One region of the Streptomyces sp. NPDC057302 genome, then DNA from elsewhere that is predicted to be linked to it. Evidence: riboswitches for the same ligand, from Rfam matches in the RefSeq annotation. Region 1 holds a riboswitch; the other holds the start of a gene.
What was found. A riboswitch is a leader RNA that binds a small molecule or an ion and turns the genes downstream of it on or off. The one in region 1 is predicted to bind S-adenosylmethionine.
Positions count from the first base shown of each region.

Region 2: linked by a shared signal. The riboswitch ahead of ACFUPX_RS42140 (putative leader peptide) and the one ahead of ACFUPX_RS38955 (aminotransferase class V-fold PLP-dependent enzyme) in region 1 are both predicted to bind S-adenosylmethionine.

Region 1 is NZ_JBHUZJ010000096.1:12,415-19,457, reverse strand. Features, by position in the region: gene ACFUPX_RS38970 (Rieske 2Fe-2S domain-containing protein) at 1-499, shown strand, start outside; gene ACFUPX_RS38965 (cytochrome bc complex cytochrome b subunit) at 496-2,127, shown strand; gene trpD (anthranilate phosphoribosyltransferase) at 2,275-3,339, shown strand; SAM riboswitch class IV at 3,414-3,530, shown strand; gene ACFUPX_RS38955 (aminotransferase class V-fold PLP-dependent enzyme) at 3,721-5,094, shown strand; gene ACFUPX_RS38950 (glycerate kinase) at 5,046-6,254, opposite strand; gene ACFUPX_RS38945 (SLC13 family permease) at 6,286-7,043, opposite strand, start outside.
Region 2 is NZ_JBHUZJ010000127.1:5,770-12,812, reverse strand. Features, by position in the region: gene ACFUPX_RS42155 (ATP-binding cassette domain-containing protein) at 1-783, shown strand, start outside; gene ACFUPX_RS42150 (M13 family metallopeptidase) at 844-2,805, shown strand; gene ACFUPX_RS42145 (glutathione binding-like protein) at 2,878-3,594, opposite strand; SAM riboswitch class IV at 4,149-4,261, shown strand; gene ACFUPX_RS42140 (putative leader peptide) at 4,309-4,497, shown strand; gene ACFUPX_RS42135 (LLM class flavin-dependent oxidoreductase) at 4,576-5,832, shown strand; gene ACFUPX_RS42130 (NtaA/DmoA family FMN-dependent monooxygenase) at 5,856-7,043, shown strand, end outside.

The DNA of each region.
Region 1 (7,043 bases):
TCCGCTGCCGGAGGACAAGCTGCGGCACACGCTGTGGTCCAAGGGCAAGCTGCTCGTGAACATGAACACGAACGAGCCGCTGCGTCCGTCGGACATCCAGGTCGGCTCGCTGACCTTCGCCAAGCCCGAGGGCCTGGAGGAGCACGATCACGACTTCCAGAAGGAGATCGCCAAGGCGGCCCTGATGATCGTCCGGATTCAGCCGGACAACATCAAGGACAAGCAGGAGCTCGAGTGGTCGCACGACGGTGTCGTCGCGTACTCCAAGATCTGCACCCACGTCGGCTGCCCGATCTCCCTGTACGAGCAGCAGACGCACCACGTCCTCTGCCCGTGCCACCAGTCCACCTTCGACCTCTCCGACGGTGCCCGAGTGATCTTCGGCCCGGCCGGTCACGCGCTGCCGCAGCTGCGCATCGCCGTGAACGAAGAGGGCTACCTCGAGGCGCTCGGCGACTTCGCTGAGCCCGTCGGTCCTGCATTCTGGGAGCGCGGATGAGTACTTCGGCGAACGAAAACCGTAAAAAGGAGGCGCCCGCCGGTGAGCGGGTCGCCGACTGGGCGGACGGCCGGCTGGGGATCTACTCCCTGGCCAAGGCCAACATGCGCAAGATCTTCCCGGACCACTGGTCCTTCATGCTCGGTGAGATCTGCCTCTACAGCTTCATCATCATCATCCTCACGGGTGTGTACCTGACCCTGTTCTTCCACCCGTCGATGAACGAGGTGGAGTACCACGGCAGCTACATCCCGCTGCAGGGCCAGCTGATGTCCGAGGCGTTCAACTCGACCATGCACATCAGCTTCGATGTGCGCGGTGGTCTGCTGATCCGGCAGATCCACCACTGGGCGGCGCTGATCTTCCTCGCGGCGATGTTCGTGCACATGATGCGCGTCTTCTTCACGGGTGCCTTCCGCAAGCCCCGCGAGGTCAACTGGGTCTTCGGGTTCCTGCTGTTCGTCCTCGGCATGTTCACCGGCTTCACCGGTTACTCGCTCCCGGACGACCTGCTCTCCGGTACCGGTGTGCGCTTCATGCAGGGCGCCGTCCTGTCCGTGCCGATCGTGGGCACGTACCTGGCGATGTTCCTGTTCGGCGGGGAGTTCCCCGGCGGCGACTTCGTGGCCCGGTTCTACTCGGTGCACATCCTGCTGCTGCCGGGCATCATGCTCGGCCTCGTGGTGGCCCACCTGATCCTGGTCTTCTACCACAAGCACACGCAGTTCGCGGGCCCCGGCAAGACGAACAAGAACGTCGTCGGCATGCCGCTGCTGCCGGTCTACATGGCGAAGGCCGGAGGGTTCTTCTTCCTGGTCTTCGGTGTGATCGCGGCCATCTCGGCGATCGCCACGATCAACCCGATCTGGGCGCTCGGCCCCTACCGGCCGGACATGGTCTCCACCGGAGCCCAGCCCGACTGGTACATGGGCTTCTCCGAGGGTCTGATCCGTGTCATGCCGGGCTGGGAGATCAACGCCTGGGGTCACACGCTCGTCCTGGGCGTGTTCATCCCGCTGGTGATCTTCCCGATGGTCCTGGTCGCGATCGCGGTCTATCCGTTCATCGAGTCCTGGGTCACCGGCGACAAGCGCGAGCACCACATCCTGGACCGCCCGCGCAACGTCCCGACCCGTACGGGCTTCGGCGTCGCGTGGATCACCTGGTACATGGTGCTGCTGATCGGTGGTGGAAACGACCTCTGGGCCACGCACTTCCACCTGTCGATCAACTCGATCACCTGGTTCGTGCGCATCGCCTTCTTCGTGGCACCGGTCCTCGCCTTCATCGTCACCAAGCGGATCTGCCTGGGTCTGCAGCGGCGCGACAAGGACAAGGTCCTGCACGGCCGCGAGTCGGGCATCATCAAGCGCCTGCCGCACGGTGAGTTCATCGAGGTCCACGAGCCGCTGGGCCAGGAGCAGCTGCACACGCTCACCGCGCACGAGCAGTACGCGCCGCTGGAGATCGGCCCCTCGGTCGACGAGAACGGCGTCGAGCGCAAGGTGTCCGGTCCGCAGAAGCTCCGGGCCAAGCTCTCGAAGGGCTACTACGGGGAGGACAACCAGATCCCCAAGCCCACCACCGAGGAGTACAAGGAGATCACGAGCGGCCACGGCCACCACTGATCTCCGGAGCCCTGAAGCTCCGTACCGCTAGGTCGCCACGGCGAGAGCCCCGTCCCATGCATCCAGTGCATGGACGGGGCTCTTTGCCGTGCCCGGAGCTGGATAAGGTGTTCCTGTCCTACGCCTAGACGAACCCAGGAGCGGCAGATGAGCGCTGTGACCCCCGCAGGAGGCAACACCGCGGCGGCCCGTTCCTGGCCCGGTGTACTGAACGGGCTGCTGGAGGGGCGCGACCAGAGCACCGAGGACACGGCCTGGGCCATGGACCGCATCATGCGCGGCGAGGCGACGGACGCGCAGATCGCGGGCTTCATGGTCGCGCTGCGGGCCAAGGGCGAGACCGTGGAGGAGATCCTCGGCCTGGTCCGCACGATGTACGAGCACGCCAATGTGATCGAGGTGCCGGGGGAGACCGTCGACATCGTCGGCACCGGCGGTGACGGCGCCAAGACCGTCAACATCTCCACGATGTCCGCCATCGTGGCCGCGGGCGCCGGCGCGAAGGTCGTCAAGCACGGCAACCGCGCCGCCTCCAGCGCCTCGGGAGCCTCCGACGTCCTGGAGAAGCTCGGGGTGAACCTGGAGCTGCCGCTGAACCGCGTGGTCGAGGTGGCCGAGGAAGCCGGCATCACCTTCTGCTTCGCGGTGAAGTTCCACCCGGCGCTGCGACACGCCGGTGCGGCACGCAGCCAGCTGGGGATCAGGACCGTCTTCAACGCCCTGGGTCCGCTCACCAACCCGGCCAAGGTGCGCGCCCAGGCGGTCGGCGTCGCCGACGCGCGGATGGCGCCGATCGTGGCCGGGGTCTTCGCCGAGCGCGGGCACTCCTCCCTGGTCTTCCGCGGCGACGACGGGCTGGACGAGCTGACGACCACGGCGACCTCGCGGGTCTGGATCGTGCGCGACGGCTCCGTGCGCGAGGAAGCCTTCGACCCCCGGGACGTCGGCATCGACCTGGTCCCCGTGGAGGCGCTGCGGGGCGCCGACGCCTCGTACAACGCCGAGGTGGCGCTGCGCCTCCTGGACGGCGAGAGCGGCCCCGTGCGGGACGCCGTGCTGCTGAACACGGCGGCGGCCCTGGTGGCCCTCTCGCCGGGCGAGGGGACCCTCGTGGAGCAGCTCGGCGCCGGTATCGCGAAGGCGGCGCAGGCCATCGACTCCGGGGCGGCCAAGAAGGCCCTGGAGCGCTGGGTGGCGGCGAGCAACAGCTGAATGTGGCGCACACCGCAGTCCGGATCCCGGACTGCGGTGGGCACCGAGAAGATCGTGTGGCAAGATGCTGCGCAGGTCATGAGTGACAGCGATTAGGCCCCGGCTCGCTGTCCGGCAACCCTCCGTCCGTGGCGGGGTGCCCCGGGTGAAGACCAGGCCGTACGCAGCAAGGCGTATGGCAAGCGCGGACCCCTGCGCACTCGATGAGTGGCGTACCCCTGGGGTCCTGGTCCTCAAGGGAGCAGTCTCGTGAGCAAGCGAATGCGATAGGGCTTCCCGGCCCCTATTCCGCACCTCTTCACCCCCTTTTCTTCTTCGTCACTGCCGCGCCGTACGGGCGCCGTCGCAGTGAACTCGCCTGCCTGCTTACGGGAGTTCGCCATGTCTGTCACCACCGCTGCCGCCGACCGATCCGTCTGTGCCGCCCCGCTGCCCGTCCTCGGCCGTGACGTCACCGTGCCGCTCGTCACCGGCGGCGAGGTGACCTACGCGGCGCTCGACTACGCGGCCAGCGCCCCGGCCCTGCAGCGGGTGTGGGACGACGTGGCCGCCTACGCGCCGTACTACGGCAGCGTGCACCGCGGCGCCGGGTACCTCTCGCAGCTCTCCACCGACCTCTTCGAGAACAGCCGCGTGACCGTCGCCGAGTTCCTCGGCTGCCGCGAGGACGACCAGGTCGTCTTCACCCGCTCGACCACCGACTCGCTGGGCCTGCTCGCCGCCGCCCTGCCGGCCGACTGCCAGGTCTTCGTCTTCGAGACCGAGCACCACGCCTCGCTCCTGCCGTGGCGCGACGCCCGCGTGACGTACCTGAACGCGCCGCGCACCGCCGAGCAGGCCGTCGCCACCCTGGAGCGCGCCCTCGCCGACCGCGACCCCTACGGGCCCGCCCTGGTGTGCGTGACCGGCGCATCGAACGTCACCGGTGAGCTGTGGCCGGTCAAGGAGCTCGCCGCCGCCGCCCACGCGCACGGTGCCCGCATCGTCCTGGACGCCGCGCAGCTCGCACCCCACCACCCGGTCTCCATCAGCGAGTTGGACGTCGACTGGGTCGCCTTCTCCGGCCACAAGCTGTACGCGCCCTTCGGCTCGGGCGTCCTCGCGGGCCGCTCCGACTGGCTGCGGGCGGCCGAGCCGTACCTCGCGGGCGGCGGCGCCTCGCGCAAGGTCGCGCGGCGTGCGGACGGCGGCGTGGACGTCGAGTGGCACGACACCGCCGCGCGGCACGAGGCCGGTTCGCCGAACGTCATCGGCGTCTACTCGATCGCCTCCGCCTGCAAGGCGCTGACCGAGGCGGGCTTCGACGAGCTCGTCGCCCGCGAGAACCAGCTCATCGCGAAGGTGCGCGAGGGCCTCGCCGAGGTGCCCGCAGTGAAGGTGCTCTCGCTCTTCGGGGACGACGCGCCGCGCGTGGGCGTCATCTCCTTCGTCGTGGAGGGCTGGAACAGCTCGCACTTCGCCGCCGCGCTCTCCGCCGAGTACGGCATCGGCGTACGCGACGGCCTCTTCTGCGCCCACCCGCTGGTGCGCACCCTGCTCGGCAGCGACCCGCAGACCCAGGGCGAGTGCGGCGCCCCCGAGGCCGCGCCCGGCGAGAAGTCGCTGAACGCGATCCGCGTGAGCTTCGGCGCGGGCACCCCGGACGAGCACGTGGAGCGTTTCGTGCGCGCCGTCAAGGAGCTCGTGGCGGACGGTGCGCGCTGGAACTACCGTACGGAGGACGGTCGTTGCGTGCCGGACACCAACGCCGCCTGAACCAAGGGCCGTCCCCTCAGGCGTGAGCCCAGGACGATCATCCGCAGGGCGCGCTCGGTGGCGTCGGTGAGGAACTCGGCGCCACGCCCGAGCGCCTCGGTGAGCGAGACCGGCGCGGGCAGGATCGCGCTGTAGGCGTCCACGCCCTCCGCGCGTACGTGGTGCGCGCCCCGGCCGATCGTGCCCGCGAGGACCAGGACCGGGCGGCCGAACCGCTTGGCGCGCCGGGCCACTTCGGCGGGGATCTTGCCGCGCGGCGTCTGGTGGTCCAGGGCGCCCTCGGCGGTGACGACGAGATCGGCGCGGGCCAGGCGCCTGTCCAGGTCCAGGTGGTCGAGCAGGACGTCGAAGCGGGGCAGGAGCTGGGCGCCGATGGCGGCGAGACCGGCTCCCAGGCCGCCGGACGCGCCCGTCCCGGGGCCCTGGGAGAGGTCCGCCGTGCCGCGCAGGTCGCGGGTCAGGATGTGCGCCCAGTGCTCCAGGGCCGCGGCGAGCTGTTCGACCTGCGTGGGCGTCGCGCCTTTCTGGGGGCCGAAGACGCGGGCGACGCCGCGCTCGCCGGTCAGGACGTTGAAGGGGTTGCAGGCGACGCGGATCTCGGTGTCCCTCAGGCGGGGGTCGAGGCCCGAGGGATCGATGCGGCTCAGGCGGGTCAACTCACGGCCGCCGCGCGGCAGTTCCCAGCCGTCCACGTCCAGGAGCCGGGCGCCGAGCGCCTGCAGCGCGCCCGCGCCCCCGTCCGACGTGCCGGAGTCGCCGCAGCCCACCAGGATGCGGCGGGCGCCGGTGTCGAGCGCCGCCCTGATCAGCTCGCCCACGCCGTACGTCGTCGTGGCTCCCGGATCGCGCAGATCGCGCGGGACCAGCGAGAGCCCCGCGACCGCGGCCATCTCCACCACGGCGACGCCGGAAGGCAGCAGCGCGAAGTGCGTGCCGATCCGCTGGCCCACGGGACCGGTGGCGGGAAGGGCGACCAGACGGCCGCCGCCGGTGGCGGCCAGGGAGCGCGCGGTGCCCTCGCCGCCGTCCACCAGGGGGATCAGGTCGGTCTGCGCGTGCGGCACGACACGGCGTACTCCTTCGGCGATGGCCTCGGCCGCGGACTGCGCGGACAGGGACTCCTTGAAGCCGCTGGGGGCGATGGCGAAACGGGTCAGCATGGCGGTCTCCAGAGTGGATTCAAGGGCGGGTTCAGCGGAGGGGCACGCCGAGCAGGGGCCACAGCGCGACGGCGAACAGCAGGACGAGCGCGGCGGTCAGCGGCGCGAGGACCGCGGAGAGGCGCAGCAGGTCGCGCGGGGTGTAGGTGGGAGTGCCGGGGATGTCGGCGAAGAGCGTGACGGGCTTCGCGGAGGCGGGCAGGGTGTGGCAGAAGCCGGCCGCCGCGGTGGAGGCGAGCGCGGCGGCCACCGGGTTGACGCCCGCGCCCACGGCCGCGGCGACGACCAGGGGGACCAGGACGGACGAGCGCGCCGAGCGGGACTGCAGGACCAGATGCGCGGCCGTGCTCACCGCCACGACGACGGTCAGGAAGAGCCAGGGCGGCACATCGAGCGGGACCCCGCCCACCAGCCACTTCGCCGCCCCCGATGCGGCGAGCGCGACACCCATCGCCATGGTCGCGGCCATGAAGAGCAGCAGCGCCCACGGCACCGTCTTCAGCGCGTCCTTCAGGCGTACGGTGCCGAGCGCGGGGGACGAGGCGACGACCGCGCCGATCAACGCGACCACCGCGGGCGGCACTTGATGCAGGGGCTCGCTGCACCAGAGCGCGACCACCGTGGCCAGCAGCAGCGCGCAGCGGGTCTCCGCGGGCTCCCAGGCTCCGGTCACCGGCTGCTCGCTGTGCTCCTGGAGCTGTTCGACGGTGATGTGGACCGGGCCCTCGCGGTCCGCGCGCCGAGTCGTCGTCAACAGGACGGCCTCCGCCGCCAGATGGGACGAGGCGA
Region 2 (7,043 bases), on a different contig from region 1:
TCCCTGATCCACGGCTATCTCTCCGGGCGCGACGGCGTCGTGGTCGCCGACCAGTCGCCGATCCGCGGCTCGCGCCGCTCGAACCCGGCGACCTACACCGGACTGCTCGGCCCGATCCGCACCGCCTTCGCCAAGGCCAACGGCGTCAAGGCGGCGCTGTTCAGCGCGAACTCCGAGGGCGCCTGCCCCAAGTGCAACGGCATCGGGCTCATCTATACCGACCTGGCGATGATGGCCGGCGTGGCGTCCATCTGCGAGGCCTGCGAGGGCGAGCGGTTCACGGCCGAGGTCCTCACCTACCGGCTGCGCGGCAAGAACATCAGCGAGGTCCTGGGGATGTCGGTCGCCGAGGCGTACGACTTCTTCCCCTCGGGTCAGGCGCACACCATCCTGGGGCGCCTCAGCGATGTCGGGCTCGGCTATCTGCGACTCGGCCAGCCGCTCAACACCCTCTCCGGGGGTGAGCGCCAGCGCCTCAAGCTCGCGATCCACATGGCCGAGAAGTCATCGACGTACGTCCTGGACGAACCGACCACCGGACTGCACCTGGCCGACGTGGACAAGCTGCTCGCGCTCCTGGACCGGCTCGTCGACGACGGCAACTCGGTGGTCGTCATCGAGCACCACCAGGCGGTCATGGCGCACGCCGACTGGATCATCGACATCGGCCCCGGCGGCGGTCACGACGGCGGCCGGGTGGTGTTCACGGGCACTCCCGCGACCCTGGTGGCCGAAGCGCGGACCGTGACGGCGCAGCACCTGCGGGAGTACGTCGGGGGCTGAGGCGGCCCCGCGGCGACAAGCCGATCGTGCTCGGGCCCGCTGTCCGCGTAGGGTGCGTGAATGAGCATGCTGGATGACGCCCGCGCGGGCATGAACCCTGAGATCCGGCCGCAGGACGACCTGTTCGGCCACGTCAACGGTCACTGGCTGGAGAACGAGCCGATCCCCGAGGATCGCTCCAGCTGGGGCCCCTTTGTGCAGTTGGTCGACACGGCCGAGGAACAAGTGAAGGTGATCATCCAGGACCTCGCGTCGGCCGCGTCGTCCGGCGCCGTCCCGGACGACGCGCGCAAGATCGCCACGCTGTACGCCTCCTTCATGGACGAGGAGACGATCGCCGCCCGCGGGCTCGCCCCGGCGCAGCCCCTGATCGACGCCGTCGCGGGGCTGCGGGACACCCGGGGGCTCGCGGCGTTCCTCGGCCGTTTCGAGCGGACCGGCGGCTCCGGTCTCTTCGGTACCTACATCGACTCGGACGACCGCGACTCCGACCGCTACCTCTTCAACGTCCTCCAGGGCGGGCTCGGCCTGCCCGACGAGTCGTACTACCGCGAAGAGAAGTTCGCCGAGATCCGCGAGAAGTACGTCGGCTACCTCACCGAACTCCTCACCCTCGGTCAGCACGCCTCGCCCGCCGAGGCCGCGCAGACGGTCCTCGCCCTGGAGACGCGGCTCGCCGCCGGTCACTGGGAGCGGTCCGAGACCCGCGACGTACAGAAGACCTACAACCTCCTCACGCTGCACGAACTGACCACCCTGGCACCGCACTTCGACTGGCGCGCCTATGCCGAGGGGCTCGGCGGCTCGGACGCCACCATCGCCGAGACGTGCGTGCGCCAGCCGTCCTACTTCCGTCACCTGTCCGCGGTCCTCGACGAGGTGCCGATCGAGCAGTGGCGGGACTGGGCGCTGGTCCGGGTGCTCCGCTCGTGTGCTCCGTACCTCACGGACGCGTTCGTCCGGAACAACTTCGAGTTCTACGGCCGCACCCTCAACGGCACGCCGGAGCTGCGCGCCCGGTGGAAGCGTGCGGTCGGCTTCGTCGAGGGCTCCATCGGTGAGGCCGTCGGCAAGGAGTACGTGGCGCGGCACTTCCCGCCGAGCTCCAAGGCGATGATGGACGACCTCGTCGCCAACCTCCTGGAGGCCTACCGCCAGTCGATCGCCCGCCTGGACTGGATGACGGACGAGACGAAGGAGCGGGCGTACGAGAAGCTCGCCACGTTCCGTCCCAAGATCGGCTACCCGGACAGCTTCCGCGACTACTCGGCGCTGGAGGTGTCCCCCGACGACCTGCTCGGCAACGCGCACGCGGCGGACGCCTTCGAGTCCGACCGGCAGCTCGCCAAGATCGGCTCCCCGGTCGACCGCGACGAGTGGTTCATGCTGCCGCAGACGGTCAACGCGTACTACAACCCGGGCACCAACGAGATCTGCTTCCCCGCGGGCATCCTGCAGAAGCCGTTTTTCTCGCCCGACGCCGACCCCGCCGAGAACTACGGCGGCATCGGCTCGGTCATCGGCCACGAGATCGGCCACGGCTTCGACGACCAGGGCGCGCAGTACGACGGCGCGGGCAATCTCAACGACTGGTGGACCGCCGCCGACAAGACCGCGTTCGAGGCGAAGTCGAAGGCGCTGGTCAAGCAGTACGACGCCTTCTCGCCGCGCAACCTGCCCGACGAGTTCGTCAACGGATCGCTGACCGTGGGCGAGAACATCGGCGACCTGGGCGGTCTGACCATCGGGCACACGGCGTACAAGATCGCTCTCAACGGCGGTCCGATGCCCACGAGCGACGGCACGACCGGCTCCCAGCGGCTCTTCATGAACTGGGCCTACTGCTGGCGCACCAAGCGCCGCAAGGAGCAGGAGCAGCAGTACCTCACCATCGACCCGCACTCGCCGCCGGAGTTCCGGGCCAACATCGTCCGCAACCTGGACGAGTTCCACGAGGCGTTCGGGACGGCGCAGGGCGACGGGCTCTGGCTGGACCGGGAGGAGCGCGTCCGGATCTGGTGACGTCGCGGCGGCCGCGGTGCTCGCGCCGCGGCCGCCGGTGGTCCGTGCGGCCCGCCCCGGTCGTCCTCCTCGTCAGTCCGCCGTGCCGTGGTCGGCGGAGAACGCCGGGTGTTCGCGCAGACGGCGGACGTAGGCGCGGACGTGGGGGTAGGGGTGCGTGGCCTCGGTCTCGCTCGGGGGTAGGTGGGTGAGCGTCGCCCACAAGTGGACGTCCGCCGCGGTGAGTTCGTCGCCCACGACGTACGAGTGGGAGGCCAGGCGGTGGTCGAGCCGGGCCAGCGTGGTGGGGGTGAAAGGCGCGGCGAGGCGTTCGTGCCAGGCGTCGATCCGTCCTGCCAGGGACGGCGGGCGCAGGAGGGTGAGCGGGCCGCTGCCGTGCGCGGCCAGGCGGCAGGCGAGGTCGCGCAGGATGTCGGGCGTGTGATTGCTGACGACGTGCCCGCTCCACCGGTCGCACAGGGCGGGAACGGTCAGCGGGCCGTCGAAGTGGTGCTCGGTGGCCTCGTAATAGCGGTGGAGCGAGTCGAACGCAGCCGTCGCCGTGTCCGGTGTCAGGAGCGTCGTCGTGACCGCGTCCCTGAGTCCGAGCAGATCGAGGGTGATCGAGACGCGCAGGGAACGGGGACATCCCGCCGAGAGATACAAGTGATAGCGGTGAGGGGCCGGATAGAAGCCGCCCGCCAGGTCGGCGCCGATGCGGCTGCGGATCGGCGCGGGACAGACACCGCGAGGCGAGCGCGCATCCTTGGGGGAAGCGGGGCGGGAGCGGGGCGACGTGGTCTCGGGCATGGCTCTGGCTCTCCAGACGGGTGAGGGGACACCGGCCGCGCGCGGGCGCCGGTGGCACAGCGGAGGGAGAGGGGGAGACGTCTCTCCTGCGTGGACGTCACATCTGGTGCGTGGATGTCACTCCGCTGGAACCGATGCGCTGCAGACACGCAGCAGGTCGATGTGCAGCCGTCTGGTCAGGACGCGGGGGCGGGGCCTGGGCACGGACAGCGAAGGTCGCCGGGTGCTGTTCCGCTCACCGACCGCCCTGGACATGTCCACCAGCCCTGCCGTTGAAGCCCGTTGAAGCCCGCTGTGTCCGGGGCCGATGACCCGCTCGGGCAGGGACTCTGCCGGGCGGGCGCTCACCGTCGTGACCTTCCCCGGAAGTCTGGGCCGGTTGTCCGGCGCCGTCAAGAAGGCCGTGGAAGTCGCGGCCGGGAAGCGGAACAGAAGGAGTGGCCCGGCGGTTGTCCCTGACGGAGACGGACGACGAGGCACGTACGGCGATGTGAGTACGCCCATGATCGACGGGCATTGCGCACGGCTACGACCTCACGTAACGTCCCCGAGCAGGTTACGAGTGTCAGCGTCAAGCCCTGGCTTGCTGACCGGCAACCCTCCCACGCGGCGGGGTGCTCCAGGTGAGGACCAGGCGGTGCCCGTCCGGGCCCCGCAAGCGCGAGACCGGTGGGGCCCAGGGCCCGCCGGGCCGGAAGGGCGGAGGTGACGGACGTGCCACTGGTGCCGCCCGTGCCCGCGCAGCACTTCCTTGCGCCCGCCCCGCACTGCCTGGCGTCCACCGAGCACTTCTCGGTGCCCGCCCCGCGTGTCCTGGTGATCGCCCCGAGCCGCCAGGTGCATCTGTACTCCCGGCCGCACATCGACCTCCAGCGCGTCGCCGGCGCGCTCTGTCGTTCCTGACCCGTCACCCCGCCGCCGCACCCTCGGAGCCGAGGGGCCGGTGTACTCGTACGGTCGAATCAGGAAGGCACTCCTGTCGTGTCGTCATCACCTTCACCTTCATCCGCCCTGCCCGCTCCCGCTCCTTCCACCGCGCTGCACCTCGCCGTCGCGCTCGACGGCGCGGGCTGGCACCCGGCCGCCTGGCGCGAACCGGCGTCCCGCCCACGGGAGTTGCTCACCGCTCAGTACTGGGCGGACTTGGTCACCGAGGCCGAACGCGGTCTGCTCGACTTCGTGACGATCGAGGACGGGCTCGGACTCCAGTCCTCGCACTTCACCGAACCCGACGGACGCACGGACCAGGTCAGAGGGCGGCTCGACGCCGTCCTCATCGCCGCCCGTGTCGCCCCGCTGACCAGCCACATCGGCCTCGTGCCGACCGTGGTGGCCACCCACACGGAGCCCTTCCACATATCCAAGGCGATCGCCACGCTCGACTACGTCAGTGAGGGCCGCGCAGGCGTACGGGTGCAGGTGTCCGCGCGTCGGAACGAGGCCGCGCACTTCGGACGCCGCACGCTTCCCGCCCTCGATTCCGTCGAGGACCTCGGCAGGCCGGACGTACGGGAGTTGACCTTCGACCTCTTCGACGAGGCGGCCGACCACGTCGAAGCCGTGCGCAGGCTCTGGGACAGCTGGGAGGACGACGCGGAGATCAGGGACGTCGCCACCGGCCGTTTCGTCGACCGCGACAAGCTCCACTACATCGACTTCGAGGGCAAGCACTTCAGCGTCAAGGGCCCTTCGATCACGCCCCGGCCGCCGCAGGGCCGCCCTCTCGTCAGCGCGCTCGCCCACGAGACGCCCACCGACGCCCCGTTCCGGCTCCTCGGCCGCTCGGCCGACATCGGATACGTCACCCCGCGCGACGCCGGGCACGCACACGCCATCGTCACGGCGGTGCGAGCGGAACAGGACGCCGCAGGGCGGGCCGACGAGCCCCTGCATCTCTTCGGGGACCTGGTGGTGTTCCTCGACGACGACCCGGGCGCCGCCGAAGCCCGCAGGGAGCGTCTGGACGCCCTCGCCGGTCAGCCGTACACCAGCGACGCGCGGGTGTTCACCGGAACACCCGCCCAACTGGCCGACCTGCTTCGGGAGTTGGCCGGCGCCGGGCTGTCCGGATTCCGGCTGCGTCCCGCCGTCGTCGGCCACGACCTCCCGGCGATCACCCGGGGTCTCGTGCCCGAACTCCAGCGCCGCGACGCCTTCCGGCACGCGTACGAAGCCGACACCCTGCGCGGACTCCTCGGCCTCCAGCGCCCCGCGAGCCGCTACGCCGCCACCGCCTGAGCCGGACCGGAAGGAACCCCGTCATGAGCAAGTCACCGGACAAGCCGCTCAAGCAGATCCACCTCGCGGCGCACTTCCCCGGCGTCAACAACACCACCGTATGGAGCGACCCCGAGGCCGGAAGCCACATCGAGTTCAGCTCCTTCGCGCACTTCGCACGGACCGCCGAGCGCGCCAAGTTCGACTTCCTGTTCCTCGCCGAGGGGCTGCGGCTGCGCGAACAGGGCGGCAAGATCTACGACTTGGATGTCGTCGGCCGCCCCGACACCTTCGCCGTCCTCACCGCGCTCGCCGCCGTCACCGAACACCTCGGCCTGACCGGCACCATCAACTCCACGTTCAACGAGCCCTACGAAGTGGCCCGGCAGTTCGCCAGCCTGGACCATCTCTCGGGTGGCCGCGCCGCCTGGAACGTCGTGACCTCCTGGGACGCCTTCACCGGCGAGAACTTCCGCCGCGGGGGCTTCCTCCCGCAGGAGGAGCGGTACTCCCGGGCGAAGGAATTCCTCGGCACGGCGAACGAGCTGTTCGACTCCTGGCGCGGGGACGAGATCGTCGCCGACCAGGAGAGCGGCACCTTCCTGCGCGACGCGCAAGCGGGAGCCTTCGTCCACCAAGGGCAACACTTCGACATCCAGGGGCAGTTCAACGTCCCGCGCAGCCCGCAGGGACGTCCGGTCGTCTTCCAGGCGGGCGATTCGGAGGAGGGGCGCGAGTTCGCGGCCGCCGGCGCGGACGCGATCTTCAGCCGGTACAGCACGCTCAAGGAAGGCCAGGAGTTCTACACGGACGTCAAGGGCCGCCTGGCCCGCCACGGCCGCACCCACGACCAGCTCCTGATCCTGCCCGCCGCGACCTTCGTCCTCGGGGACACGGACACCGAGGCCGAGGAACTCTCCCGCGAGGTGCGGCGCAAGCAGGTCAGCGGCGCCACCGCCATCAAGCACCTGGAGTTCGTCTGGAACCGCGACCTCTCCGCGTACGACCCGGAGGGCCCGCTGCCCGACATCGACCCGGACATCGGCGAACACACCATCGCCCGCGGGCGTGCCCAGGTGCGGATGTACCGCGACCCGCTGGCCACCGCCCGGGAGTGGCGCGAGCTCGCCGCCGCCAACAAGTGGTCCATCCGTGACCTCGTCATCGAGACCGGCAACCGCCAGTCCTTCGTCGGCTCCCCCTCCACCGTCGCCGAGACGATCAACTCCTTC